Regions from separate parts of the Janthinobacterium longum genome, predicted to be linked through region 1. Evidence: predicted binding sites of a transcription regulator. Region 1 holds the regulator's gene; each other region holds the start of a gene.
The links. The regulator FNR, encoded in region 1, switches genes on or off when oxygen is low (the NO sensors DNR and NnrR bind a similar motif). The targets are predictions, from matches to a motif close to TTGATNNNNATCAA.

Region 1 (7,328 bases):
GTGTTCGAGGTGCCGTTGGCGTCGCCGGTGCGGTACCCGATCGCCATCATCAAGGGCAGCAGTAACGCCTTCGAGGCGCAGCGTTTTGTCAGCTACCTGCAGACGGCACCGGCGCAAGCCATACTCGCGCGCTTTGGATTCAAGCAAGCTGACGGTTTCAGGAAGCCCTAAGCGACGCCATGGAGATCGCCTGGACCGCGCTGGCCCTATCGCTGAAAGTGGCGGCATGGGCCACGGCGCTCAATCTGCTGCTGGGTATCGCTACCGGCTACCTGCTGGCGCGCACGCGCTTTGCCGGGCGCGAGCTGTTAGACGCCATCTTGACGTTGCCGATGGTGATGCCGCCCACGGTGCTGGGCTACTATCTGCTGGTGCTGCTGGGCCGGCGCGGCACTTTTGGTGTCTGGCTGCAGGAACACTTCGGCATCAACCTGATTTTTACCTGGCAGGGTGCCGTTATCGCCGCCACCATCGTTGCCTTTCCGCTGGTGTTCAAGCCGGCGCGCGCGGCGTTCGAAGCGGTCGATGGCCAGCTGGAACAGGCGGCGCGGGTGCTGGGTATTTCCGAAGTCGCCATTTTCTTTCGCGTCACCTTGCCGCTGGCCTGGCGTGGTATTTTGGCCGGCGTGCTGCTCGGTTTTGTGCGCGCTCTCGGTGAATTCGGCGCCACCCTGATGGTGGCCGGCAGCATCCCCGGCAAGACGCAGACCCTGTCAGTGGCCGTGTACGAGGCGGTGCAGGCGGGCCAGGACGATACCGCCAACACGCTGGTATTGATTACCTCCGCCGTGTGCATCGTGGTGCTGCTGGCGGCCGGCCGGCTGGCGCCCGGACGCATCGCTCACAAGTAAGCCCATGCAACTCGACCTCGACATCCGCGCCACCTTGCGCTCCGGCAAACGCAGTTTCGACCTGCACGTGCAATGCACGTCCGGCAGCCAGCGTATTGCCGTCTATGGCCCGTCCGGTGCCGGCAAGAGCATCACCCTGAAAGCGATTGCCGGCCTGTTTACGCCCGACGCCGGCCATATCCGCCTGAACGGACGCACTTTGTTCGATTCCGCCGCCGGCATCAACCTGGCGCCGCAGCAGCGCAATGTGGCCTATCTGTTCCAGGACTACGCCCTGTTCCCGCACCTGACGGTGCGCCAGAACGTGGGCTTTGGCCTGGCGCGCGGCTGGTTCAACCCGCGCGCGCGCGAAAAGCTGGCCAAAGTCGATCATTGGCTCGACGCCTTTGGCTTGCAGGAACTGGCGCACCAGTATCCCGACGAGTTGTCCGGCGGCCAGCGCCAGAGAGTGGCGCTGGCGAGGGCTCTGGTGGCCGAACCGGCCGCGCTGCTGCTCGATGAACCGTTCGCCGCGCTCGACCCGGCCCTGCGAGTGAGCATGCGCCAGGAACTGAGCCAGTGGCAGCATCGCCTGGGCGTGCCGATGATACTGATTACGCATGACCCGGAAGACGCGCGCATCCTCGGCGACCATGTGCTGACTTTGCGCGACGGCCGCATCGATACGATGGAAACCATTGCGCAGGAGGTGAGAATTGGATAATGCAGAAATCGGTCTGCAGGGCTCGGTCTGGATGACGGTGGGCGGCGAGAACCTCGGTGGCGCCGGGCGCGTGGAATTGCTTGGCGCGATTGCCGAATGCGGCTCGATTACGCAGGCGGCCAGGCTGGTGAAGATGAGCTACAAGGCGGCCTGGGACGCCATCGACGCGATGAACAATCTTGCCGGCCAGCCGCTGGTGGAACGGCTGGCGGGCGGCAAGGGTGGCGGCGGCACGCGCCTGACGCCGCGCGGGCGCCAGCTGGTCGACAACTTTCGCCTTATCGAGCGCGAACATGCACGCTACCTGCGCCAGCTGGGCAGCCAGGCCGAGGGTATTGCCGACGACCTTTTACTGATACGGAGAATGGCCATGAAAACCACGGCGCGCAATCAATTCCTGGGCAAGGTGGCTGAACTGAAGCCCGGTGCGGTCAACGATGAAGTGATCCTGGCATTGCCAGGCGGCCAGCAGATCGTCGCAGTCGTCACGCAGGGCAGCAGCGACAGCCTGGGCCTGGCGCCCGGCGTGGAAGCGTTTGCGCTGATCAAGGCCTCGTCTGTCATCCTGGTGGCCGATGGCGCAGGTGCGCGTTTCTCGGCGCGCAACCAGCTGGCCGGCACCGTCACGCGCGTGCAGACGGGCGCCGTCAACACGGAAGTGGTGCTTGATTTGCCGGGCGGGGGAACCATCGCCGCCATCATCACCAATCACAGCGCGGTCGAGATGGAGATCGCTGCCGGCAGCCACCTGACGGCGATGTTCAAGGCGTCGAGCGTGATCCTGGGCGTTCCGGCCTGAGACCGTGTTACTGCCGGGGTCAGACCCCCTCGACTGGCAGCGCAAGCCTCTGAGTTAGCGGCATTGAGGGTCTGACCCCAGGTTTGGGTTAATTAATCCTCCAGCCGCCCCAGCCAGTCGGCAGCGGCCGCCAGCACCTGCTCCAGTTCCAGCATCGTTTGCGCCAGCAGCGCCGGCACCTCGTCGTGGCGGCCTTCGTCGATGGCTTGCTCGGTGGCCAGCGAAGCGCGTATCAGGCGCTTGGTGCCCAGGGTACCCACCGAGCCGCGCAGGGCGTGCAGAATGCGCGCCACCTCGCTGTGGCGGCCGGCCTGCCACGCTTGCTCGGCATTGTGCAGCGGCGTCATGCCTTTGTTCAGCGCGTCTTCCACCATGCGCCGCAGCACCGCCCTGCCCTTGGCGTCCTTGCCCATCACGCGCATCAGTGTGGCCATGGAAAACACTTCCTCGTCGAAGGTCACCGCCGGCGTGGCAATGGGCGCGGATGGCCGCCCGGGCAGGTGCCGGCTGATCACTTCCATCATCTCTTCCACCACTACCGGTTTGGCGATAAAGTCGGTAATGCCGGCCGTCATGCAGCGTTCGCGTTCGGAGGCCAGCACACCGGCCGTCATGGCGATCACGGGCAGGTTCAGACGCAGTTCGGTGCGGATAATGTGGGTGGCGCTGAAGCCGTCCATTACCGGCATCTGCATGTCCATCAGCACGATGTCGTAGCGTGGTGCCTCCGCGCGCAGGCGCTCGACGGCCAGCAGGCCATCGCCAACCACGTCCAGCGTGGCACCCATGTGCTCCAGGATGCCGCGCGCTACCGCCTGGTTCAGAGGGTTGTCTTCCACCAGCAAAAAGTGCACGCCAGCCAGTTCATTGCCGCTCTGCTGCAGTGCGATATGCTGTTCGCCATCCTGCTTGGCGCTCAAGGCCTGGTGCAGCGCGTCGAACAGGCTCGACCCGGTAATCGGCTTCATCAGCACCACGTCGGCTTCGGCCGCGCTCGAGATTTCTTCCAGGTGGTTGCGCGCAAACGCGTTGACCATCACCACGATCGGCTGGCGCTGGCCGCTGGCCGCCTGGCGTATCGCCTTGGCCGTGGCCAGGCCGTCCATCACCGGCATGTGCCAGTCGGCCAGCACCACGTCATACGGTTGCTGCTGCTCCAGGCGCTCGCGGTACAGTTCGATGGCGGCAAAGCCCGAGTCGACTTCGTCGGCGGCCCAGCCCCACGCTTCGATCAGCTTGACGATCAGTTCGCGCGTGGTGCGGTTGTCGTCTGCCACCAGCAGGCGCAAGTGGCCCAGCGCCGGTGTGCGCCGCTCTTCGTTCGGCTGCGCCAAAGCCTCGAATGGCACGCTGAACCAGAAGCGGCTGCCCTTGCCTTCGCTGCTGGCCACGGCGATATCGCCGCCCATCATGTGGATCAGGTGCTTGCTGATGGCCAGCCCCAGGCCGGTGCCGCCGAAGCGGCGCGTGATGCTCTGGTCGCCCTGCGAGAAGGCGGTAAATAATTGTTCCTGCTGCTGCGGCGTCATGCCGATGCCGGTATCGCGCACTTCGAAGCGCAGCCAGGCTTTGTCAGCAGTCTGTTCTGCCAGGCTAATGGCCACCACCACTTCCCCGCTGGCGGTAAATTTGATGGCGTTGCCGGCCAGGTTGACGAGGATCTGCTGCAGGCGCTGGGCGTCGCCGACCAGCCGGCGCGGCACGTCCGACTCGACTGCGATCGCCAGTTCCAGCTCCTTCTCGCCGGCGTTCATGGTCATGGTGGTGGCCAGGGTATTCATCACCTCGTCGAGATCGAATTCGACCGGCGACAGGTCCATGCGGCGTGCCTCGATCTTGGAAAAATCGAGCACGTCGTTGAGGATGCCCAGCAGCGACTGGCCAGCCACGCGCACCATGGTCAGGTATTTGCGCTGTTCCGTATTGAGTTTGGTATTACCGAGCAGATACACCATGCCCAGCACGGCGTTCAGGGGCGTGCGGATTTCATGGCTCATGTTGGCAACGAAATCGCTTTTTGCGCAGTTGGCCGCTTCGGCGCGGTCGCGCTCGTCTTCAAGTTCCCTGGCGCGTGCTTCCACTTCCTGCTGCAGGCGGTCGCGCTCGCTCATCAGGCTGTTGAAGGCCGCCGTCAGTTCGCCGATTTCGTCGCGCTGCTCGACCGGCAGCGGCGTGAAACGCTGGTTGCTGCTGCGCAGTGCCAGCAGGGTGTCGCGCAAGCGCACCAGTGGCGACAGCAGGCGCACCGTGACCCAGCCCAATACCAGTGCCGCCAGCAGCGAGGCGCAGGCGCTCCACAGCACCAGCCGGTACAGCACGCCGTCGAACGGTTCAAATGCATCGTCAATCGGCAGCGAGGCGGCCAGCAGCCAGTTCACCGATTTCAGCTGTTTGAAGCTGTTGACCGCCCTGACGCCGCTGCTGTTGTTGCTGACCGTGCTGCCTTCGTCACTGCTGGCGGGGCCGACGCGCGGTTGCAGCAGCTTGGCGGTCTCCGGGTGCAGCACATACCGCGGCACCTTGCCGCGAGTCAGTATGAAGTAATAGCCGTTCTTGCCCACCTTGGCAGTGCGCAGGTCGCCCAGCAGGTTGTCCTTGTACAGGCGCAGCACGCCGACCACCAGGCCGGCTATCTCGCCGTTCTTGTCCAGCACGGGCGCGACCATCTGCACGATCGGCATGCCGCTGGTCTTGCCCAGCATCGGCTCGGTGATCATGGCCTTGCGGGTGCGCATGACGGTCTGGAAATACGGGCGGTCGCTGACATCGAGAGCGCTGCGCTCCTGCAATTCCGGCACATCGCTGACCAGCTTGCCGCGCGTATCGAGCACCAGCACGTCGTCGAACAGAGCCAGCATGGCGCGCTGTTCATAGTACTGGCGCAACTGGGCCGGCTGCGCCATCAGTGCGGCCGGCTGGCGGCGCGCCGTTTCGGTGATGACGTCGAGCAGCATGCCGAGCTTGTCATCGAGCTCTTCTGCCGTGCGGGATATCATGGCCGTTTGCTGGCTCAGCAGTACCTTGGTGAAATCATCGCGCATGCGTTGCACTTGTACCAGTGTGACCAGGGCAATCATGGCGACCGAAGTAAGGCTGGTCGCCAGCGCGACTTTTGCTTTGATGCCGAGAGGCTTCATATTTTCCTTTGCTTGGCATGCGGCATGTATGTTGTCAGGAATTCTCCTAGCAAAGCGGCAACTTGGCAAGCACCAGCTTGTGGCGCAGTTGCCATGAAAATAAAGGAAGAAAGTGATTTAATGCCGGCATTTCACCGAAATTGGCACACGGCAACCCTGAATGCAGTAAACTCGTTGTTGTATTTTCTTAAAGGTATACGCAATGACACCTGATCTATTGTCCCCAACTCTGCCCATCGTGAGCGTTGAAGCGCTGCGTGCGCGCTGCGCCACTTGCAGCATGCACCAGCTTTGCTTGCCGATGGGCTTGGATGTGGGCGACATGGACCGCCTCGACCAGATCATCGGACGGCGCCGCAAGGTGTTGCGCGGTGCCTCGCTGTTCCGCATTGGCGACGCGTTCCAGAACCTGTATGCGATCCGCCTTGGCCACTTCAAGACCTACCAGATCAATCCCGGTGGAGAGGAACAGGTGACGGGGTTCCAGATGGCCGGCGAATTGCTGGGCATGGACGCCATCAGCGCCGACCGCCATCATTGCAATGCGGTGGCGCTGGAAGACAGTGAAGTGTGCGAAATTCCATTTTCCAGCCTGGAGCAATTGCTGGGCAATATGCCAACCCTGCTGCGCCATTTCCACCGCATGATGAGCCAGGAAATCACGCGCGAGCAAAGCGTGATGCTCTTGCTGGGCAATATGCAGGCGACCCAGCGTTTTGCCGCCTTTATCGTCAACCTGGCCTCGCGCTATGAAGCGCGCGGTTACTCGGGCAGCAAATTCCAGCTGCGCATGTCGCGCGAGGAAATCGGCAACTACCTGGGCCTGACGATCGAGAGCATCAGCCGGCTGCTGTCCAAATTCAAGAAGGAAGGCTGGCTGAGCGTATCGAACCGCGAGATTGAAATCCTGCAGCCGGCCAGACTGAAGGCGATTACGGCCGGTACCGACGTCTGCAAATAATTACAGTTCGCTGTCGGCACGCAAGCTGATGTCGCGCTGGGCCGGCCAGGTCCAGATTCCCGACAGGCGCCATTCGCGCTTGCCGTCTTCCACCAGTACCTGCCAGCGGCTGCGCTCGAGCATCGGCAGCGAGACCGAGAAATTGCCGTCCGCATCGGGCTGCACCATCAGCCGGATGTCTTTTTCCGGCAAGGTCGCGTGCGCCAGGTGCAGCAGCAAGGGCTGCTGGTAAGCCTTGCCAAAGCTGTGCACGGAACCGGTGATGCGCGATTGCGCCACGTCGTAGGCAAGGCTGGTGTCCATCGCCAGGTTGCTGGCCACCGTATCGCGGCGCAGGTCCTGATTGATCGCCTTGCCCTGCTTGTAGTAGTCGCCCACCACCAGCGCATCGGGTTGCGTAAACGCGATATACCCCATAAAGCTGCCGACGACGACCGACAAGCCCGGGCCGATCATCAGCAGCCACGGCCAGCGGTGCTTGTACCAGGGGGCGACGGGAGCTTGCAGTTTGACAGTCTTGGACATTTTTATCTCCCGGGGTCAGACCCGTTGGGTCTGACCCCAGCTTTACGTTGAGTGGATGAAGGCTGGGGTTTGAGGCCAGCTTTATGTTTAGGGTAAGCAAGCAAAAGGCTGGGGTCGGACCTGCAGGGTCCGACCCCTTGTTTAACGCGGCACGATAAACACCGCGCTCTCGCGTACATGCAATGACGGCTCGTCGAGTGATTGCAGCTCGATCTGGATCTTGTTCGAACCTTTTTCTCCGACACCGTGCGGCACGCGCAAACGTACCGGCCAGCCCAGCGTTTCGGTCGGCTGCAGGGTCACTTCCTCGCGCGTCAACAGGGTCAGTCCGGGCAGGCCCGAGACGGCAATT
Region 2 (7,328 bases), on a different contig from region 1:
GCGTTCGGCGCGCGAGATCAGGCCGCCCTTTTCCAGCTTGGCCGCGTCGCGCTGGTGCTCCATCACACCTGCGGTCACTTCCGCGCGCACCGCCACCACCCGTTGCGCCAGCAGCAGCTGGAAATAGCGCTGCGCCACCTGTGTGCCGAGTTTTTCCTCGGCTTCGAGCCGCTCGGCATCGGCCTCCTGCGCCATGCCGGCCGCCACGCCCTTGACGGCGTCGAGCCGCCCGGCGGTATAAATCGGCCACATGCCGACCAGGCCAAACGAAGTGAGATTGGTCACGACGTCGCGGTCGAGCGAGTTCGGGATTTCAGGTATCGGCAAATTCGGCAGCGCCGCGCCGATGCCGCCCGCCACGCCAGCCAGTCGACTGGTATCGAGACTCAGGTCGGTCGACAGCCTGCCGCGAAAGGCTGTCAGGTCCAGCGAGGGGCCGTCAATATTCGACAGCGCTTCCGCTTTCAGGGTCTTGGCGCGCACGTCGAGCGAGGCGCCCTGCACGGCGCCCGAAGCGCCGGTCGCCTGCCGCAGCGCTTCGTCAAAACTGACGCTCTGCGCCTGCGCAGAGGGGGCCGGAGCCAGCGCCATGGCAGTGGCGGTTAAAAAAAATAGTGCGGTGGGGCCCATGAGGTGTCCTGTCAATAAAAAACGAAAGCACGGGAAGGCCATGTTTATACTTTCACAATAGCAATTATAGACAAGGATGCCGACGCCAGCCTGCACGGTTGAATGGATGGCGGGGGCGTTACCGGGCCTGGCAAATTGGATGCAGATCAAGGAATCATAAAAAAGCGGACAAAGCTGCCGCGCTGCTCTGGACGGAATATGGCGCCCTCGCCTACGCTGTTTTTTTATCTGAAAAGCAAGAGGCAAGCGATGCAAACAGCGCGACTGACAATTACCGGCATGGACCACGAGGGCTGCGCCGATGCACTGACGGAGGTACTGGAAAACGTCAAGGGAGTCGAAACGGTTTGCGTGTCGCTGGCGCGCAATGACGCCACGGTGCAGTTCGACGAAACGGTGGCCCAGGAAGGCCTGCTGGCCGCCGTCATCGACGCCGTCAATGACGCCGGCTTTATCGGCGAGATGGAACAGGCGCAGGCGGCAATACCCTGCACCGGCGCCTGCGGCCATTGCCGCCGCAGCTAGGCGTTATCCCTGCGTCCGCACAGCTGCGCCAGCACGCGGCGCGGATGCAGCGACTGCATGTCGAACGGCGGCAATTCCAGCGCATCGAGCGTGTTCTTGAACAGCAGGCCCAGTTCCGTATCGCCCTCCAGCAGCAGGCGGCGGCTGAAGAACAAGGTGTCCGGGTCTTCCTGGCGCCGCGCCAGCAGCAGCAAATCATGTGCGCTGGCGCCGATGCTCAAGTCCGGCGCCTGGCCATGGCGGGCCGGCGCAAACGCCGACCCACGCCAGCAAAAATCGACCGCCACACCGGCGTCGAGCACGCGCAGGCGCAGGCTGCGCCCCTGTAACAGCGCGCGCACATCGTCGGGCAGTTGCGGCGCCAGCAAGCGGTTCAGGCCCTGCACGAAAGCCCAGGACGCGGGGTAAGGCGGCAGTTTGGCCAGCAACGCGGCCAGGGGCGCCGGCAGCCGGAATGGCGGCAGTGTTTCAATCTTGTTCAGCATATGATTCCTGTAAGTTCAATGGGGTGCGGCGGTCTGGCTATGCATGCCCGGCTCGCCATGCCAGTAGCCGTCGCAGGTACCGGCCGCATGGCAGGCCGCCAGTTGCGCCTGCGCGTCGTCGGCGCAAAGCTGGCCGCGCCGGGCCTGGTCGAAGATGCCGATCACTTCCACCGTATGGTGTTCCTGCGCACTGATACGGGCCACGCCCACGCCCAGCGCGGCCATCGCACCGAGCTCGCGCACCAGGTTGTACACCAGCGCCGACTGCGTCTGCGTGCCGTTCAGCACCAGGAAGGGCTGCGCATCGCGCGTGCGCAGCAGCAGGCCATCCGGCTCCTGCAGGCAGCTGTACTGGCAATCGTCTTTCGGCAGGTTGCGGTTACGCGCCGTAAAGCAGCGCGCGGAAAACGCCAGCGGCATGCGGCCGTACGAAAACACTTCGGTCTCGATGCCATCGGGCACCTGGCGCAGCAGTTCGGCCAGCGCCTGCTGGCTCATCTCCAGCGGCATCACCCAGCGCCGCGCCCCGAGGCTGGCCAGCAGTTGCAGGCTGGCGCCGTTGAAAAGGTTCAGGTGGGGGCCGGCGACGAATTGTGCGCCCTTTTCCAGGCAATGCACGGCGCCGAAATCGTTGGCCTCCACGCCATGGCGGCCGTTGCCGGCGATGCGGCGCAAGGTGGCCAGTTCCGCGCTCGATTCGATCAGCGCCTGGGTCGACAGCACCACTTCCTTGCCGCTGGCCGCCAGCAGGTCGGCAATATCGAGCCAGTCCGACAGGCGCAGCTCGTGGCGGCGCGAGCAGACCGTCTCACCCAGGTAGACAATATCGACGGCAGTGGCGGCGAGTTGCTGGTAGAACTCGAACACGGTGGCGCGCGGCCAGTAGTAGAGCAAAGGCCCGAGTGACAGTTTCAGCATAATTTTCCTTTATTTCCATGAGCGGTGATAGGCACCCAGGGTGTGCTGCTGGCCTTCGGCCAGCTTGTCCATGGCCGCCATCCAACCCGGCTTGACGGCGTAGCGCTGCTGGCCTTCGCGGCAAGCGTCCAAGCTGTCGATGGCCTCGCGCCAGACCCGCGTGACCTGCGCCACATAGGCTGGGCTGCGCTGGCGGCCTTCGATTTTCACGGCTTTCACACCCATGGCCACCAGTTGCGGCAGCAGCGCCAGGGTGTTCAGGCTGGCCGGCTCTTCGATCGCGTAATACTGTTCTCCGTCGACGTCGAAGCGGCCCTTGCACAGGGTCGGGTAGCTGGCGTTTTCGCCGGGACCATAGCGGTCGATCAGCACGCCGTTCAGGCGCGACTCCAGGCCGCCTGCGGTTTCCGCCCAGCGCACCGCCTTGGCCGGCGAGCACACGCCATGGGTATTGGGCGCTTCGCCGGTCGCATACGACGACAGCGCACAGCGCCCTTCGACCATCACGCACAGGCTGCCAAAGCCGAACACTTCGATCTCGACCGGCGTGTTGGCGATCAGTTGCTCCACCTGCGCCATCGACAGCACGCGCGGCAGCACCGCGCGCGAGACGCCGAAGTGTTCATGGTAAAAGTTGATGGCCTCGTAGTTGGTGGCCGAGCCCTGCACCGACAGGTGCAAACGCAGTTGCGGATGGTGCTCGCGCGCATACGCCATCAGGCCGGGGTCGGCAACGATAACGGCGTCCAGGCCCGCGTCGGCCGCGCGGTCGATGGCGCTGCGCCAGACCATCCAGTTATGCGGCTGCGGATAGGTATTCAATGCCAGCAACACCTTGCGGCCGTGCTGTTGGGCGTAGCGCACACCTTCGGCAATCGCCTTTTCGTCAAAATTGAGGCCGGCGAAATTGCGCGCATTGGTGGCGTCGCGAAAGCCGAGATAGACGGTATCGGCGCCATTGTCGACAGCCGCTTTCAGGGCCGGCAGGCTGCCGGCCGGGCAGACCAGTTCCAGCGCTCCGGCCACGCGCTGGGCGGTAGAATGTTCAAGCTTCATGATGAGGACTTTCTGTATCGGCTCAGGGTCGAGACTATAGCCCCGCGCCATGTGAGCAGTCCTTGACACAGGTGAAGGAATGCATGCATGGGGGTCCTCCTTGCGCTGTAGAATGCGCCCTGCCATCGTGCCTGATCCTCTACTCACAACAGCCATCTCCATGACCCGAAAACCCCTGCTGATCCTGCTCCTGACCCTGTTCCTCACCGCGCTGCAAGTGCAATGGGCCTTGCCCGTCGAAGGCTATGACGCCAACAGCACGCACATGTTTTCACCAGAAATACTGGGCGTGTATCCGGGCGTGGTGCTGCTGTTTTTGCTGGCCGTGTTCGCCCGCCGCCAGCTGCCGCTGCTGCGCCAGAGCGCCATCTGCACCGCCATCCTGGCCGCGTACTGGCTGCTGGCGAACTACATCACGTTCGACATCCGCGTGGCCGGCTGGAGCACGTTTTCGCCGATGGAAATCTGGCTCCATGTGCTGCCTGCTTCCGTCATCAGCATCGCTACCTGCGGCGGGGCGTTTTTTGCGACCACGTACATGATTTTGCGCGAGACGAGGTGGGACAAACATCGCTGAGATCAATGCTGAAATTTTTACCCCAAGTGCAGAATCTGGGGTCGGACCCCCGCGACCGTTGGCGCAAGCCTCTGAGTCAGCGGCATTGAGGGTCTGACCCCGGCACTTTCGCCGTTAGGGGTGAAAGAAATGCCTGCCACGGCCTCGAATTTCACCTCGATCAAGAATCCGCCACTCGCCTGCAAGCACCCTTTGACGACACTACATTTAGTCGATATTCTTCAATAAAACACCGCATGTTGTGGTTATTGGAGGTTTCATGTCAGCTAGCGCACTATCCGTCACGCCGTCTAAAAAACACAGTCAGGTCGACGTCGCCGCATCCATCAACGAGTACCTGGAGCGGCGCGACTGGCGGGTCAACGCCAACGCCAACCAGGGCTATTCGCTGGGCGGCCTGATACTCAATGTATCGGGCAAGGTAATCGCCAACTACTGGCTCGACCAGGTCTATCCGCCGGAAGTGGGCGCAGCCCACCGCGAGGCGGCGCTGCATATCCACGACCTCGACATGCTGGCCGGTTACTGCGCCGGCTGGTCGCTGCGCACCCTGCTGCATGAAGGCCTGAACGGCGTGCCGGGCAAGGTCGAATCAAGCCCGCCAAAACACATGTCGTCGGCGATCGGCCAGATCGTCAATTTCCTCGGCACCCTGCAAAACGAGTGGGCCGGTGCGCAGGCTTTCAGCTCGTTTGACACCTATATGGCGCCGTTCATCCGCAAGGACAAGCTGGCGTACGCCGATGTGCTGCAGTACATGCAGGAGCTGATCTACAACCTCAACGTACCGTCGCGCTGGGGCACGCAAACACCCTTCACCAACCTGACCTTCGACTGGGTCTGCCCGGAAGATTTGCGCCAGCAGATTCCCGTGATCGCTGGCGTGGAAATGCCTTTTTCCTACGGCGAACTGCAGCTCGAGATGGACATGATCAACCGTGCCTATATCGAGATCATGATGGCCGGCGACGCCAGGGGCCGCGTGTTCACGTTTCCTATCCCGACCTACAACATCACCGAGGATTTCGACTGGTACAGCGACAACGCCGAGCGCCTGTTCGAGATGACGGCCCGCTATGGCCTGCCCTACTTCCAGAACTTCATCAATTCGGAACTGAAACCGAACATGATACGTTCGATGTGCTGCCGGCTGCAGCTGGACCTGCGCGAACTGCTCAAGCGTGGCAACGGGCTGTTCGGTTCGGCCGAGCAGACAGGATCGCTGGGCGTGGTGACCATCAACTGCGCGCGCCTGGGCTATCTTTGGCGCGGCGACGAAGCGGCGCTACTGGCCGACCTGGACCGCTTGCTGGAGCTGGGCAAGACCAGCCTGGAAATCAAGCGCGCCACCATCGACAAACTGATGCAGGAGGGGCTGTTTCCGTACACGAAACGCTATCTGGGCACCTTGCGCAATCACTTTTCCACGCTGGGCGTGAACGGCATCAACGAGATGATCCGCAATTTCAGCGGCAATGAATATGACATTACCAGCCTAGATGGCCATGCGCTGGCGATACGCCTGCTCGACCATGTGCGCGCACGCATGGTCCAGTTCCAGGAACAGACGGGGCATATGTACAACCTGGAAGCGACACCGGCCGAAGGCACGACCTACCGCTTCGCGCGCGAAGACCGCAAGCGCTATCCGGCCATCCTGCAGGCAGGGACAAGCGACAATCCCTACTACACGAATTCCTCGCAGCTGCCGGTCGGCCATACCGACGACCCGTTCGAGGCACTGGAACTGCAGGACGCACTGCAGCGCAAATACACGGGCGGCACCGTGCTGCACCTGTACATGACGGAGGCACTGTCGGACGCCAATGCCTGCCGCGAACTGGTGAAACGGGCGCTGTCGCGCTTTTCGCTGCCGTATATCACCGTCACGCCCACTTTTTCGATCTGTCCGCGCCATGGCTACCTGGCGGGAAAACACGAGTTTTGCCCAACCTGCGATGCGGAGCTGATCGCCCGCAAGCAGGCCAATCTGAACGCCATACTGGAGGAAACACCATGAACGCACGTCCCAACCTTGCACCTGCGATTGAACTTCACAACAGCGAACGCCAGCGCTGCGAAATCTGGACCCGCGTGATGGGCTATCACCGCCCCGTTGCCTCGTTCAATATCGGCAAGCAGGGTGAATTTCACGAACGCCAGTACTTCAGCGAAGCGTGCGCCTCGGTGTCGGGTCCCTTGAGCCGCACCTGCCGCTGATGGCCAGGCAACTCAGGGTGGGCGGCGTCACGCCGTTCTCCGCCACCGACTATCCCGGCCAGCTGGCGGCCGTGGTGTTCGTGCAGGGCTGCCCATGGCGCTGCGGCTATTGCCACAATCCGCATCTGCAGCCGCGCTCCGGCGACGCCCTCACGCCGTGGACCGACGTGATGGCGCTGCTGCGCCGCCGCACGGGCCTGGTCGATGCAGTGGTGTTCAGCGGCGGCGAAGCGTGCATGGACCCGGCCTTGAAAAACGCCATGCTCGAGGTGAAAGCGCTGGGATTCAAAGTGGGCCTGCACACGGCCTGCATCTATCCGCAGCGATTGAAGGAAGTGCTGCCGCTGGTCGACTGGGTGGGTTTTGATATCAAAGCCGCTTTCGCGGATTACCGCGCGATTACCGGCGTGGCGGGCGGCGGCGACCCGGCGCGCGCCTGCCTGGACGCCATCGTCGCCAGCGGCGTGGCCCATGAATGCCGCACCACCATCCACCCAGCCCTGCTGCCCGAGTCAGCGCTGCTGGAACTGGCTGAAACGCTGGCAAAAAAAGGCGTCACTCACTATGTGCTGCAGCAGTTCCGCGCCGAAGGCTGCACCGACGCCAGGCTGGCCGACGCCACATTGCACGGCTACCCGGCAGCGGCCACGCTGGCACAAATTACCGCCATGTTTCCGCGATTTACATTCCGTAATCATGGCAATTGACGCCAGGGCCACTTGATTGCAAAAAAAATACTTGAAATCCCCGTTCTGCAACGCTGAAATCGCTTGCTTGCTGTAATGTATCAACTGCGCCGCGCACCAAGTTGGCGCAAGTTTGATCTTTCACCGAGCATTACAGATAAGCGTCATCATGAACGATTTCACCGCCGATAGCCCCACCCTCCATACCGATATCCTGTACGGCCCCCAACG
Region 3 (7,328 bases), on a different contig from region 1:
AGCTGCAGGCGCGGCTTTGGCCGCTTCGGTGCGGACGGGCGCTGCCGGGACGACGCGCGGTGATTTGGAAGTAGTTGTCATGGTTGTGGCGACGCCGCGCAGTGGTGCACAGGCCGGTCCGGTTGATGGTGGGCGATAGGCATAGCTTGAATCTCCGTCAACGCACTGAGCGCGTTATTGCTGCTGCTGTGGGGTGGCAATGTCATGCATGAAAACATACAACATTTGCGCAACAGTTTTATGTTACGTCAATAACATTTAGTTGCGCAACCACTTTTTTCTAATAACATCGAGATTAGTTGCTGCTACAATCCTCACTTACACGTTATCAAGAGCGAAAGTATTACCATGCGACAAACTGCGGGCGCCAAGGCGCGCCAACTGCGGCTGGAACGGATGCAGGCCCTTGTCAAAAGCTCGGGCCCTGCACTATTGAGCCGTGTTGCCGAATTGCTCGGCGTGACGGAGATGACGATACGCCGCGACCTGGCCGGCGGCGACAGCACGCTGTCCTGTCTCGGTGGTTATGTTCTGGAAGCCACATTTCCAATTGCCGCAGAAAAATATGTGCTGGCCGAAGAGCTCGACCAGCATACGGTGCGAAAACGCCTGGCCTGCCAGCGTGCCGCCAGCCTGGTCAAGGACGGCGACATGCTGTTTATCGACTGCGGCACCACCATGATGCAGTTTGCCTCGGTCTTGCCCGACGACATAGCCTTGACCGTGGTTTGTTACTCCATGAACATTGCCAATATCCTCAGCAAGCGCAAGAACACGCAGCTGATTTTGCTCGGTGGCCTGTTCCAGGCCTCGTCGGAAACCTTTTATTCGGAAGAAGCGGTGCAATACCTGGGTCGCCTGGGCGTCAACAAGGCCTTTATCTCTGCCGGTGGCGCCGATCCGGTGCGTGGCGTCAGTTGTTCCCATTTTCACGAAGTGGCTGTCAAGCAAGCCGCCATCCGCAGCGCCAGCGAGCGCATACTGGTGGTGGACGAAAGCAAACTGGGGCGTGTGCGTACGGCGTTTTTCAGTCCGCTCGACGTGTTTTCGACCATCGTCGTCGGTGGCGAGCCAGAGCCTGCCCTGCGCGAGCAGTTCCAGGGCTGGCCGCTGGAGATTGCGGCCGCCTGAGTACAGGGCTATCTTGGCGTCAATCTGCATGGTCTGCGGCAGGAAGGCAAGCATGAAGCAACGACTTATCGCATGGATACTGGCCGCGGTGCTGATGGCGCCCGGCATGGCAGTGGCGCAGACGCTGCGCATGGTCAGCGAAGTCCTGCCGCCATCGAGCATGATGGAGAACAATGTCGTCGTTGGCCGCGAAACGGCCAAGGTGCGTGAGCTGCTGGCGCGCGCCGGCATCGCCTACAGTATTGAACTGCTGCCCTGGAAGCGCGCGTATGCACAAGCCCTGCGCGAGGCCGACACCTGTGTCTATTCCACTGCCCGCACGCCCGGGCGCGAAGCGCTGTTTCGCTGGGTCGGTCCTTTGAACGAGGCCGAATGGGTGCTGTATGGCCTGGCCAGCCGTCACTTTACCTTGCGCAGCCTGGACGATGCGCGTGGCCTTGTGATCGGCACCGTGCTCGGTGATGCGCGCGATGAATACTTGCGCGCGCACGGCATGCAAGTGGCGCCCGTCACACAGGAATGGCTCAATCCGCAAAAGCTGCTGCTGGGTCGCATCGACCTGTGGGCGGTCGGCATGGCGGTCGGCAGCCGGCCGTTCGCCGGCAAGGAATGGGACGCGATGGTGGTGCCGCTGTTGACCTTCAACCGCGTGCAGACTTATCTCGCCTGTAACAAGCAACTGCCGGAAGCGCAATATATGGCGATGCAGCGCGCCGTGACGGCCATGCGCCGCGACGGTGCCATGGCGCGCCACGATTTGCTTAAATAAGCTTAAGGCAGGCAGTCCCGCCACACGCGCACGCAATTGCGCCCGTCGCGCTTGGCCTGGTACAGGGCCTGGTCGGCATGGCTGTAGGCGTGTTCAAAGGCGGTGCCGACGCGGTTCCAGCTGACACCCACGCTGACGGTGACCGGCCGCGTGATCGGCGCCGGCTGCTGGCGTGCGGCGATGGCGTCACAAATGCGTTGCGCCACCTGCTGCGCTTCCTCGGGTGAGGAGGTGGGCCAGACCACCGAGAATTCTTCGCCGCCGACCCTGCCGATCGGCGTGTGCTGTCCCAGCAGGTCCTGCAGGGCGTCGACCACGGCACGGATCACGCCATCGCCGGCGGGGTGGCCGAAGTCGTCGTTGACTTGCTTGAACAGGTCGATGTCGAGCACGATCAGCGCCATGTCGCCTTGCGCCAGGCAGAGTGACGCCTGTTCGATCACGGCGCCGCGGTTGAGCGCGCCCGTCAGCGGATCGTGGGTGGCGCGGTATTCCAGCTGGCCGGCCAGCGCCTGCAGTTCGCGGTTGAGCACATGCATGTCGCGTTCGGCGCGGTCGCTGCGGCGGATCAGACGGCGCGTCTCGCGCATCAGGCGTTCATAGTGGACGATCAGCTCACCGAGCATGCGGCGCTGTTCATTGCCGCTGGCGTTATCGTCGGCGTGCAACTGGCGCGCGGCCGCCAGCGCCGCCGCCTCCTCGGTAAACAGGTCGGGTTCCAGGCTGGAGGCAGACATCTGCGCGCCCACTGCTAGCCGCCCACGGCGTGGTCGTGGAAGTCCAGCGCCGTAAAGTCCTGTTGCAGCTCCTGGCCGAATTCCAGGATGGTGTCGTCGTCTTCGTCGTGGTACCAATTCAGGCGCACGCGGTTGCCGTCGATGGCCGCCTGGTTCAGGATGTCGAACAGGGTGAACAGCATCTTGGTGCTGGAGCTGTTGAAGTAGGCCAGCGATACATGCACGGTGATCTGCGCGTCATGGCAGGTCTCGCAATAGTTGCGCACGGCGGCGTTCAGCGGGCCGTAAAAGGCGGCCGCATTTTCAGGATACGATTCACCCTTGATCGACAGGGTGTGCTGTTCGAAGCGGAAATCGATTTCGGGCGAACTCGGTGTCGCGGCGAGGAACAACGGTGGCAAAGGGGACGGTGATTGCATATGCTTTCCTGGGTCGGCTCTTTCAGATAATGGCTTTGATGCAGAAGATGGTGCTGTGCGGCTCCTGCGGGTCCTGGGCGAATTCGAATTCCAGCGGCTCGCTGGCGTCGCGCGCCAGGGTCAGGAAACCCAGGCCCGCGCCCTTGCTGTCGGACGGTGCTTCCTCGCGCAGTGCCTTCTTGTAAGCCAGGCGGATTTCTTCCATCGTCATGGTGTGCAGCGGTTCGAGCCGGCTGCGTATCTGCGCCACGTTCTCGGTCGACACAGGATTGGCGCACAACAGGAAAAAGCTGTCGCCGCGCGTGCCGATGCAGAACGAGCCGCGCCGCATCTGCAAGTCGAGCTGGGCGTTCGGCGTCAGGCTGTCGGACGAATAATGCATCACGTTCTGCGACATTTCGATAAACGAGGAAAAGATGCGCCGGCGCGTCGGGCCAGCGGCACCGGCCGTGTCCAGCCGCGCCTTGATGGTTTCGGAAATGGCGCTGACAACGTGCTGCGAAAAGTAGCCCGTGTAGAAAAAGATGATATTGCGCTTGCGCGCCACATCCCAAAACTCGTTGAATTCTTGATACAGCACGTCAGTGCTCCTGGTTGTCGATGCGTTGAAAAACGTTCGCCTACAGGCGGAAACAGAAAAAGGTCAGGTCGTCGCGGCGCGGCTGCGTGCCTTGCCACGCGCCAAAGTCGTGCAGCAGGGCTGCCGCCACCTCGCTGGCCGGTGCCGCGCGGCGCGCCAGCAGTTGCTCGCGCATGCGCCGCTTGCCGTAGGCGATGTCGCGGGCGCCGCCGATCTGGTCGAGCAGGCCGTCGGTGGTGAGGAACAGCAGGCTGCCCGGCGCCACCTCGAGCACGTGGTTATGCCAGGCGTGGCCGGCCGGCGTATCGACATAGCCGACACCCATGCGCGCGCCGTCCACGCATTGCACCTCGTCCTGGCCCGGTGCCACCAGGTGCAGCGACTGTTTGGCGCCGGCGAAATGCAGCTGGCGCCTGTCCGCGTCGTAGCATAAAAAGGCGCAATCCATGCCGTCGTTGGAACCAGCGCCGTGGCTGCCATCGGGCGTGGCGTGGTCCTGGCCCAGCAAGGTCTTGATGGCGCGGCTGACGGCGCCGATCAGGGCGGCCGGATCATGGGGGCCGAGGTCGCGCAGCGCCTGGCTCAGGGACGAGGAGGCGATCAGGGTCATGAAAGCGCCCGGCACGCCGTGGCCGGTACAGTCGGCCAGCGCCGCGAACCAGCCGCCAGCATGGCGTTCAAACAGGTAAAAGTCGCCGCCGACGACGTCGCGCGGCTGCCATTCCAGGTGCGCGTCGGGCAGCGCCGCACGCAGTTCGGCCGACGACGAGCGCAGCAGTGCCCGCTGGATCACGCTGGCGTAATCGATGCTGTGCATGATCTGGCGGTTTTTTTCGGCCTGCAAGGTGGCCACCACGTTCATCAGTTGCAGGCCGAAGCCGACGCCGGCCAGTACGCCGTCTTCGGTGATGATGAAGCCGTCGGCCAGCGCCTTTTCGCCCGCCTCGACGGCGCGGAAAGTAAGATCTTCGATGCTCATGGCGGCATCGACGATCAGCGGCTCCTTGTCCATGAAGGCGATGCAGCTTTTCTTGCCATACACCTCGTGATAAAAGGGCTTGGACATCTGCGACATGAAGATGTTGCGGCTGATCAGGCCGATCGGGCGGTCCTGTTCCGTGACGGGCAGGCTCATCATGTCGCGCCGCTCGGTGAACAGTTCGAGCACGGCGAAGTTATTGGCGTCAGCCTGCACCGACTCGGTGGCGATGCACAGGTCGGCCGCAACCGAAGAACGATGACGGGGAAGATGCAATCGAGAGGCGTTGAACTCCACGGGCGGCTACCTTTACATAACGATCGGCGCCCCTTGCCAGTACCGCAAGGGGGCTGGCAAAAAAGGCAATCTCGATATGGTAGTCGCAGAATATGACAGCTTGATTACCGACTTGCCAAACGCGTATTTAAAATAGCTGTATGGCAAGCTTTTGGGCCAGCGTGCTGGCCGGCGGGTGTCAAGGCTTGCGTGGAGGAACTTTTTTTGCCGTGCAGTCGGCGCAGGTGCCGTACAGCGACAAGGCGTGCTCATGCAGCACGAAGCCGCGCTCGGTGGCAATTTCGTGCTGGCGCAACTCGATGCCTTCGTCGACGAATTCATCGACCTTGCCGCAGCCGGTGCACACCAGGTGGTCGTGGTGCTGGCCTTCGTTCAGTTCGAACACGGCATGGCCCGATTCGAAATGGCGACGGAACAGGATGCCGGCCTCGGCAAACTGCATCAGCACACGGTAGATGGTGGCCAGGCCCACGTCGATCTTTTCAGCCAGCAAAAGTTTGTAGACATCGTCTGCACTCAGGTGCTTGGTATTTCCTTCTTGAAACAGCTGCAGAATCCGCAGGCGCGGTATGGTGATTTTCAGCCCCGATTCACGCAGTTCCCTCAATATATCCATGTCTCCCATCCCTTATATAAACACCAGGTCAGCCCATATTATATCGCAAATGATAATCATTACTATTACGATCTGTTCATGAACCAGTTTGAAATTACCTTGCGGCGCATCATTTTTTTGACCTGTGCAAGGAAAAAATGGGGTCAACTTATGCCTTCCGGCACTATTTGATGTGGATCAAAGTTTTTGCTGCACCGCACTCTTAGACTTCGCTGCGTTACTTAACGACAAAAAAGAGGGAAACAGAATGAACAAGTCCGCAGCAAAAGCAGCAATCGTATTGGCCGCCATCGGCGCATTCGCCGGCAACGCAATGGCCCAGGAAAGCCCTTGGCTGGTCCGTGCCCGTGTGGTGCAAATCGATACGGCCAATAAATCTGCTCCTGTTGGTGGTGTCGGTGCATCCGACCGTCTGCATGTCAGCGACAAAACGATCCCTGAAGTCGATATCTCGTACTTCTTTACCCCGAATATCGCAGCCGAACTGATCCTGACCTACCCACAAAAACATGACGTCAAGCTCGACGGCGCGAAGATCGGTACGTTCAAACACTTGCCGCCTACCCTGTCGCTGCAATACCACTTCATGCCCGAGAAACAATTCAGCCCGTATGTGGGCGCCGGTGTGAACTACACCAATATATCGGACGTAAACCTGCTCGGTGGCGCTGGCCGCCTGGAGCACGACAGCTGGGGTTACTCTGTGCAAGCCGGCGTCGACTACAAACTCGACAAAAACTGGTCGCTGAACTTCGACGTCAAGAAAGTGCAGATCCAGAGCGACGTGTTCATCAGCGGCGCGAAAGTGAGCAAAGTCAAGGTTGATCCGTATCTGTTCGGCGTTGGTGTCGGCTACCGTTTCTGAGTTTTACTGTCATCGTCACAATCCGGCCGTTTGCGGCCGGATTTTTTTTGCCCGTTTTTTCTCGCCGCCGCATACAATTTACATTTGTGATCAAGCGAGACCACCATGCCTTTGAGTTCCTATCTGAATACGCATCCCGTTGTCGGTGACCGCGTCTACCTGCACGACACGGCGCAGGTGATCGGCGACGTGCAAATCGGCGACGACTGCTCGATCTGGTGCAACAGCGTGCTGCGCGGCGACGTCAACCGCATTGTGATCGGCGAGGGCAGCAATATCCAGGATTTTTCCATGGGTCATGTGTCGCATAAAAATGCCGCCAAGCCCGACGGCTCGCCCTTGATCATCGGCAAATATGTGACCATCGGCCACTCGGTCATCCTGCACGGCTGCACCATTGGCGACGAGTGCCTGATCGGCATGGGCAGCATCGTGATGGATGACGTGGTGGTGGAAAAAAACGTGATGCTGGGCGCCGGCAGCCTGGTGTCACCAGGCAAGGTGCTGGAAAGCGGCCACCTGTACGTGGGCCGTCCGGCCGCCAAAGTACGTGCGTTGACCGAGGCCGAGATTGCCTATCTGCGCTACTCGGCCGAACACTATGTGCGCGTCAAGAATAACTATCTGGAAGGCCGGGACGACGCCTGAGGCGCTGCGCTGTCAAGCAGCTGCAATTGCGGCCGCGCGGGCAGGTCTGCGGGCAGGCGCAAGCCTGATACCAGGCCCATGCGCTGCAACAGCAGCAAGGCCCACCAGCCGGGGTCCCACTCGCCGGGAAACAGGCCCAGCCTGGCCGAACCTGGATAAGCGTGGTGGTTGTTGTGCCAGCATTCACCCATCGTCAGCAAGGAAGTGAAACGGATATTCCTGCCTTGTACTGCCGCGCCAGCTACCTTGAAATGCATGGCGCCGTGGTTGTGGGCAAAGTAACCGAT
Region 4 (7,328 bases), on a different contig from region 1:
ACAGGCACCATCATTGCTGATGGGTCGCTCACTCAAAAAACTGACAGGCCACTACTTTCGTAGCGCCTATTTCATTATTTCTTGTGAACATTTGATATTTTAAGTTTTACAGCGATCCGAAAATCACTGCTGCACTTCATCAAATGCCCACACTTATCGACTGTTAATTGTTAAAGAACTGTATTCGGTGCTACTTTCGCGCTATCGACAAAGCGTTGTGTTTGTCAGCTGCGAAGAAGGAAGAGTATGAAGCTTTTTCAGCATTTCGTCAACCTTCTTTTCTACCCCGTTTTGCTCTGCAACACCTTGTTTTGTGTGCGTTGTTTTGCGGGGAGCCGAATCATATCAAAGGCCGTCGAAGTTTGGCAAGCGCTTTTCCAAAAAGGCGTGCATGCCCTCTTTCTGCGCCGGCGTGCCGAACGCGGCCTGGAACAAACGGCGCTCATACGCCACGCCATCGGTCAGCGTGGTTTCAAAGGCGCGGTTGACGCAATCCTTGATCATCATGGCGACCGAGGTCGGCATGGCGGCGATGGTTTGAGCGGCGGCCAGGGTTTCTTCCAGCAATTTATCGGCCGGCACCACGCGCGACACCAGGCCGATACGTTCTGCTTCGGCAGCATCGATGGTGCGCGCCGTCAGCAGCAAGTCCATCGCCTTGGCCTTGCCAATGGCGCGCGGCAAACGCTGCGTACCACCCGCGCCTGGCGTGACGCCGACCTTGATTTCCGGCTGGCCGAATTTGGCGCTGTCGGCGGCGATCAAAAAGTCGCACATCATGGCCAGTTCGCACCCGCCGCCCAGCGCATAGCCGGCCACCGCACCGACCACCGGTTTGCGCACGCGCAGGATATGCTCCCAGTTGCGGCTGATATAGCCTTGCGTAAACGTGTCGGGATAGGTGTAGTCGGCCATGGCGGCGATGTCGGCACCGGCGGCAAACGCTTTCTCACTGCCGGTCAGCACGATGCAGCCGATGCTGTCGTCGGCGTCGAACTTGAGCAGCGCGTCGCCCAGTTCGTTCATCATGCGCTCGTTCAGGGCATTCAGCGCCTTGGGGCGATTCAGGCGTATCAGCGCGACTTTGTCCTGGATTTCAATGATCAGATCTTCATAGTGCATGGTGTCTCCTCGCTTGGGGGTACTCGCGATTGTAGCGGCTAATGGCAGAGCTGGGCAGCGTTGCGGCATAACTCGGCAAACATGCTTACACTGGAAACGTGCCTCGGCGAAGCTATTGCCAGCGAAGCATGGCAACTTTGATCTGCATCAAAGTTTTGCCTGAGGTAAATCCATAAGCTGTCCAATTATTATCAGGGAGCACGCAATGTTTACATCGATCTTATTTCCGACTGACGGTTCCCCCTTGTCTGACCAGGCTGCCCAGACCGCCATCGCATTTGCCAAACTGAACCAGGCCAAGCTGGTGGTCCTGAGCGTGGTGCAACCGTTTCCGTTTTCGCCGATGGCCGACGGCGGCATCGTGCTAGACGCCAGCCTGTACGAGCAACAGATGAATGAATCGGCGCAGCACGCAGTCGATAAAATCGGCGAGGCCGCACGCGCCGCCAACGTCGCGTTTGAAGGCGTGGTCGCCGTGTCGCCGAGCCCGCATGAAGAAATCGTCAATACGGCGCAAGCGTGTCAGTGCGACATCATCCTGATGGCCTCGCATGGCCGCAAGGGTCTCAACAAGCTGTTTGTGGGCAGCGAAACGCAAAAAGTGCTGGCCCACACGCATTTACCGGTGATGGTATTGCGTTAAGCAAGAGCCACTAGTGCGGCTGCTTCGGCAGCAGCACCCACACCATGCCGCTCTGCTTCATGCGGCCTGCGTTTTCGGCCGCTTCCGCACCAAAGCCAAAGAAATAGTCAACCCGGATCGGCCCGCGGATGGCGCCGCCCGTGTCCTGCGCCATCACCAGGCGCTGCATCGGGATATCGCTGTTGGCCTGCGTGGTCGATAAAAACACGGGCACGCCCAGCGGCACGTAGCGTGAGTCGATGGCAACCGAGCGCTGCGGCGTGAGCGGTACGCCCAGCGCGCCTTTCGGCCCCACTTTCGGGTCCGGCAAGCGCTCTTCCTTGAAGAACACATAGCTGGGATTGGCGTTGAACAGCTCATCCTTGCGCGTCGGGTGACCGGCGATCCAGGCCTTGATGCCCTGCGCAGACGCCTGGCTCATGGTCAATTCACCCTTGTCGACCAGGTAGCGGCCGATCGACTGGTAGGGGTGGCCATTCTGATCCGCATAGGCAAGGCGCACGGTTTCCTGGGTATCGGTCAGCTGCACCCTGCCGCTGCCTTGCACCTGCAGGAAAAACGCTTCCACCTCGTCGTCGACCCACATCAGCTCCTTGCCAGCCATTGCCGGGGCGCGCTCGATCTCGGCACGGGTGGCATACGGCACTACTTTCTTGCCGACCAGCTTGCCGCGCAAGCGCATGTTTTTCAGCTCGGGATACACACTGGACAAATCCACCGACACCAGGTCGTCCGGCACCTTGTACAGCGGTGTCTGGTACGGCCCGCCACGTTTGCGCGCGCCATGCAACAGCGGTTCGTAATAGCCTGTCACCAGGCCGGAACTGGCGCCATCGGCGGCGACTATCTGGTTCGGCACGAAAAACGCTTCGAAGAACTGGCGAATCGCCTGATCGCTGTCGGCATTGACCTGGCGCGCGATCGTGCACGGCTCCTTCCAGTCGGGCCGCTTGACCAGCACGCCGCACGAGGCCATGAAGGCGGGCCAGGCCGCACGCACGTCGTCGCGACCCCAGCCGGGCAAGGCGGCAAAGCTGACCGGCACAAAAGTGGGCGCCTGGACGTCGCTGGCGTCAGGCGCGGCCGGTTTGGCAGGCACCGGCTTGACGACAGATGGCGTAATGGCCGGCGGCCTGGCGGGCGCGGGCTTCAGCGGCGCCGTGCTGGTACAGGCAGATAACGCCAGCGCGACGGCGACGCTTGAAACGAGTAGACTGAGGCGTAAAGACATAGGAGAGCGTATGTGGATCTTGGTAATTGAAGCGATGGTGGCGTTCTTCCTGCTGGCGTTCATCGTCTGGTGGACCATGTATGCGGGCAAGAATCGCACGCCGCCAACGCAGAAACAGGTGGCAACCGACAAGGACGCCACCGAAAAATTGAAATAAGCGCGGTAGTTTAGTGCAGTGTGCGCGGCAGCGACAACACGAACTCGGGAATCTGCGCCTCGAAACGGTGACCATCTTCGGCCACGCAGAAATACTCGCCCAGCATCGTGCCTTGCGGCGTGGCCAGCACGGTGCCGCTGGTGTATTCAAACTGTTCGCCCGGCTGCAGCAGCGGCTGGTGGCCGACGGCGCCCAGGCCACGCACTTCCTCCACCTTGTTGTTGGCGTCCGTGATCACCCAGTGGCGCGAAATCAGTTGCGCGCCGACCGTGCCGCTGTTGACCACGCGGATGGTGTAGCTGAATACGTGGCGGCCCTGGTCGGGTGCCGATTGATCGGGCAAATACTGTGTCTTGACCGTTACCGTAAATTCATAAGTCGCCATCGTCGTCCTTGTCTGGTTCATGAGGTGTCGCGCCACCGCCTTGCCGGCTGGTGCGCAAGAGGTATTCTGTGTTTCTAAAGGACATGGCAACGGCGTCAAGCGTAAAATAGCGCAACTTTGCATCTTCTACCCTTTGGCCCTGATCACCATGACATCATTTCGCATCGCTCCCAGCATCCTGTCCGCCGACTTCGCCCGCCTGGGCGAGGAAGTACGCAACGTCGTCACCGCCGGCGCCGACATCATTCACTTCGACGTGATGGATAACCATTATGTGCCAAACCTGACGATCGGCCCGCTGGTGTGCGAAGCCATCCGCCCGCATGTGCAAGTGCCCATTGACGTGCACCTGATGGTCAAGCCTGTCGATCGCATTATCCCGGATTTCGCCAAAGCCGGTGCGAACATCATCACCTTCCACCCGGAAGCGTCGGAACACCTGGACCGCTCGCTGCAGCTGATCCGCGACAACGGCTGCAAGGCCGGCCTGGTCTTCAACCCGGGCACGCCGCTGCACTACCTGGAACACGTGATGGACAAGATCGACATCATCCTGATCATGTCGGTCAACCCCGGTTTCGGCGGCCAGTCCTTCATTCCACAAGCGTTGAAAAAAATCGCCGAAGCGCGCCGCATGATCGATGAATCGGGCCGCGACATCATGCTCGAAGTCGATGGCGGCATCAAGATCGACAATATCGCAGCAGCAGCAGCAGCCGGCGCCGACACCTTTGTCGCCGGCTCGGCCATCTTCGGCAAGCCTGACTATAAAGCAGTGATCGACGCCATGCGCGCAGAGCTGGCCAGCGTGGTGGGCAAATAATGGGCGCGGGCGCGGTGAACCATGCAGTGCTGGCCGGCGTACGTGCCGCCATTATCGATCTTGATGGCACGATGCTCGACACCGTGCCCGACTTTCATGTCGCCATCAACGGCATGCGCGGCGAGTTCGACCTGCCGCCCATCAGCGCCGAAGCGATCAAGCTGATGGTGGGCAAAGGCTCGGAAAACCTGATCCGCACGGTACTGGCGCTCGATTTTGATCCTGCCGGCGTGGCGCAGCGTTTCGAAGCGGCGATGGATGGCTACCAGCGTCACTACCTGACCATCAATGGCCAGCACAGCACCCTGTACCCGGAGGTGGAAGCGGGCCTGGCTGCGATGAAGGCGGCAGGGCTGCGCCTGGCCTGCGTTACCAACAAGCCGATCGCGTTCGCGCTGCCGCTGCTGAAGCTGAAAAACCTCGATCAGTATTTTGAGATCGTCTACGGCGGCGACTCGCTGGCGAAGAAGAAACCGGACCCGCTGCCCTTGCTGCAAGTGTGCGCGGACTTCGACCTGGCGCCGGCCAACGTGGTGGCCATCGGCGACTCCTCGAATGACGCGCAAGCGGCCCGCGCTGCGGGTTGCCCCGTGCTGACGGTGCCGTACGGGTACAACCACGGACACTCTATACACGATACCGATTCCGATGGTATAGTAAATACGCTGCTTGACGCGGCTCATGCCATCAGCATGCAAAATTGAATCGTCTACTGATTTCACTACTTTCTCGCATACTGACCCGGACCACATCTTATCGTGAACACGTTTCTCATCAAAAAACACAATGTCACCCAAACCGGCTCGATTGAGGCCTGGCTTTGGCGACGCTGGCAATCCTGGCAGGCTTAAGGCCGAGCCGTACGCTGATTGCTGTCGCTTGCGCACCCGCATGCGACAGGTTTTTTGATAACCCACCGCAGGGTCGGTGCACATTTGCACCCCTGCGGCATGGAGAGACACATGACCGAACTCGAATTCAAATCGCTGGCCCAGCAAGGCTATAACCGCATCCCCCTGATCGCCGAAGCCTTCGCCGACCTGGAAACCCCGCTCACGCTATACCTGAAACTGGCGCAAACCCAGCAAGGCGGGAAGAACACCTTTCTGCTTGAATCGGTAGTCGGTGGCGAGCGCTTCGGCCGCTTCTCGTTTATCGGCCTGCCTGCCACCACCGTGCTGCGCACCTTTGGCAGCCGCACCGAGATCGTGAAAAATGGCGCGGTGATCGAGGAACACGAAGGCAATCCGCTCGACTTCATCGAGCAATACCAGTCGCGTTTCAAGGTGGCGCTGCGCCCCGGCATGCCGCGTTTCTGCGGCGGCCTGGCCGGCTACTTCGGCTACGACACGGTGCGCCATATCGAGAAAAAACTGGCCGGCGGCGCGCCGAAGGATGACCTGGGCCTGCCCGATATCCAGCTGATGGTGACCGAAGAACTGGCCGTAATCGATAACCTGTCCGGCAAGTTGTATCTGATCGTGTATGCCGACACCACCGTGCCCGAGTCATTTTCGAAAGCGCGCCAGCGCCTGAAGGACCTGCGCATGCTGCTGCGCCGTGGCATCGATGCGCCTGTGACCAGTGCCTCGGTCCGCACTGAAACGATCCGCGACTTTTCAAAAGAAGATTATCTGCAGGCCGTCGCCAAGGCGCATGAGTATGTGATGGCCGGCGACCTGATGCAGGTGCAGATCGGCCAGCGCATCCGCAAACCGTATGTCGACTCGCCACTGAGCCTGTACCGCGCGCTGCGTTCGCTGAACCCGTCGCCGTATATGTACTTCTATAACTTCGGCGACATGCAGATCATCGGCGCTTCGCCCGAGATCCTGGTGCGCAATGAAAACCTCGCTGACGGCAGCAAGAAAGTGACGCTTCGTCCGATCGCCGGCACGCGTCCGCGCGGCGCCACGCCAGAACGCGACGCGGAACTGTCTGCCGAACTGCTGGCCGATCCAAAAGAGATCGCCGAACATGTGATGCTGATCGACCTGGCGCGCAACGATATCGGCCGCATCGCCACCACCGGTAGCGTGCAGGTGACCGACCGCATGGTGATCGAAAAATACTCGCACGTGCAGCACATCGTCTCGAACGTGGAAGGCACGCTGAAGGATGGCTTGTCGAACCTCGACGTGCTGCGCGCCACTTTCCCGGCCGGCACCCTGACCGGGGCGCCCAAAGTGCGCGCAATGGAAGTGATCGATGAACTGGAAATCACCAAGCGTGGCATTTACGGCGGCGCCTGCGGCTACCTCTCGTTTGGCGGCGAAATGGATGTGGCGATCGCGATCCGCACCGGCGTGATCAAGGACGGCATGCTGTACGTGCAGGCCGCGGCTGGCATCGTCGCCGACTCGATCCCCGAAATGGAATGGCAGGAAACCGAAAACAAGGCGCGCGCCGTATTGCGCGCCGCCGAACAGGTGCAAGACGGCCTGGACGGCGACTTCTGATGCCAGTGCCGGGCGCTGAACCTGCCCGCGCCATGACCACGAGCGCCTGAACCAACACCGACCGGGGGATAGCACGTGGCGTTGAACGCAATGTTGAAACGCGACCTGCTGTGGTCATGGGCCGCCATCGCGGCCATGGTCGCGCTGCTGATCTGGCTGCTGCTGCAGCTGGGCCGCCAGGGCGCGGACGCGCAGATCGTTGCAGCGCGCACGCGCGCCAGCGCCATCTGCCAGATCATGCGCGCCGGCAGCGGCAAGATGACACTCAACGGTAACAATGACGCCATGGGCGAGGCAGTCGAACGCGCCGTGGTCGACATGGCCCTGCGCGAGGACGCCGGTGTCGAAGGCGGCCTGTGGAGCGAGGAACGCGGCGTGTTCGCCTATGCCTTTCCCACCTATGACGGCAGCGGCGTGAAGGACGATGCGCCGGCGGCCGAACTTGCGCGCATCACCGCCCTGGCGCGGCGCACCCTGGCCCTGGGTGCCGGCGTTGACGAAGTGCGGC

Region 2: the regulator FNR is predicted to act here: its motif matches at 4,342-4,355, upstream of ACQ4WM_RS22620 (ribonucleoside triphosphate reductase).
Region 3: the regulator FNR is predicted to act here: its motif matches at 5,696-5,709, upstream of ACQ4WM_RS03150 (OmpW/AlkL family protein).
Region 4: the regulator FNR is predicted to act here: its motif matches at 1,260-1,273, upstream of ACQ4WM_RS10795 (universal stress protein).

The regions. Positions count from the first base shown of each region.
Region 1 covers NZ_JBNYXQ010000008.1:56,160-63,487, reverse strand. The annotation lists gene modA (molybdate ABC transporter substrate-binding protein) at 1-171, shown strand, start outside; gene modB (molybdate ABC transporter permease subunit) at 180-851, shown strand; gene ACQ4WM_RS18990 (ABC transporter ATP-binding protein) at 856-1,554, shown strand; gene ACQ4WM_RS18985 (TOBE domain-containing protein) at 1,586-2,353, shown strand; gene ACQ4WM_RS18980 (HAMP domain-containing sensor histidine kinase) at 2,446-5,490, opposite strand; gene fnr (fumarate/nitrate reduction transcriptional regulator Fnr) at 5,693-6,451, shown strand; gene ACQ4WM_RS18970 (FixH family protein) at 6,452-6,976, opposite strand; gene ccoG (cytochrome c oxidase accessory protein CcoG) at 7,118-7,328, opposite strand, start outside.
Region 2 covers NZ_JBNYXQ010000012.1:73,820-81,147, forward strand. The annotation lists gene ACQ4WM_RS22590 (TolC family protein) at 1-630, opposite strand, end outside; gene ACQ4WM_RS22595 (heavy-metal-associated domain-containing protein) at 880-1,155, shown strand; gene ubiT (ubiquinone anaerobic biosynthesis accessory factor UbiT) at 1,152-1,640, opposite strand; gene ACQ4WM_RS22605 (U32 family peptidase) at 1,656-2,558, opposite strand; gene ubiU (ubiquinone anaerobic biosynthesis protein UbiU) at 2,568-3,614, opposite strand; gene ACQ4WM_RS22615 (hypothetical protein) at 3,775-4,191, shown strand; gene ACQ4WM_RS22620 (ribonucleoside triphosphate reductase) at 4,451-6,211, shown strand; gene nrdD (anaerobic ribonucleoside-triphosphate reductase) at 6,208-6,411, shown strand; gene ACQ4WM_RS22630 (anaerobic ribonucleoside-triphosphate reductase activating protein) at 6,411-7,118, shown strand; gene ACQ4WM_RS22635 (Pls/PosA family non-ribosomal peptide synthetase) at 7,267-7,328, shown strand, end outside.
Region 3 covers NZ_JBNYXQ010000001.1:700,278-707,605, reverse strand. The annotation lists gene deoC (deoxyribose-phosphate aldolase) at 1-81, opposite strand, end outside; gene ACQ4WM_RS03185 (DeoR/GlpR family DNA-binding transcription regulator) at 349-1,131, shown strand; gene ACQ4WM_RS03180 (substrate-binding periplasmic protein) at 1,184-1,900, shown strand; gene ACQ4WM_RS03175 (GGDEF domain-containing protein) at 1,903-2,637, opposite strand; gene ACQ4WM_RS03170 (DUF1987 domain-containing protein) at 2,652-3,056, opposite strand; gene ACQ4WM_RS03165 (SiaB family protein kinase) at 3,079-3,636, opposite strand; gene ACQ4WM_RS03160 (SpoIIE family protein phosphatase) at 3,677-4,891, opposite strand; gene fur (ferric iron uptake transcriptional regulator) at 5,091-5,528, opposite strand; gene ACQ4WM_RS03150 (OmpW/AlkL family protein) at 5,776-6,393, shown strand; gene ACQ4WM_RS03145 (gamma carbonic anhydrase family protein) at 6,499-7,041, shown strand; gene ACQ4WM_RS03140 (acyl-CoA desaturase) at 7,014-7,328, opposite strand, start outside.
Region 4 covers NZ_JBNYXQ010000002.1:553,279-560,606, reverse strand. The annotation lists gene ACQ4WM_RS10800 (enoyl-CoA hydratase) at 346-1,122, opposite strand; gene ACQ4WM_RS10795 (universal stress protein) at 1,328-1,765, shown strand; gene mltA (murein transglycosylase A) at 1,776-2,996, opposite strand; gene ACQ4WM_RS10785 (hypothetical protein) at 3,007-3,153, shown strand; gene apaG (Co2+/Mg2+ efflux facilitator ApaG/CorD) at 3,164-3,538, opposite strand; gene rpe (ribulose-phosphate 3-epimerase) at 3,687-4,361, shown strand; gene ACQ4WM_RS10770 (phosphoglycolate phosphatase) at 4,361-5,065, shown strand; gene trpE (anthranilate synthase component I) at 5,324-6,820, shown strand; gene ACQ4WM_RS10760 (sensor histidine kinase) at 6,896-7,328, shown strand, end outside.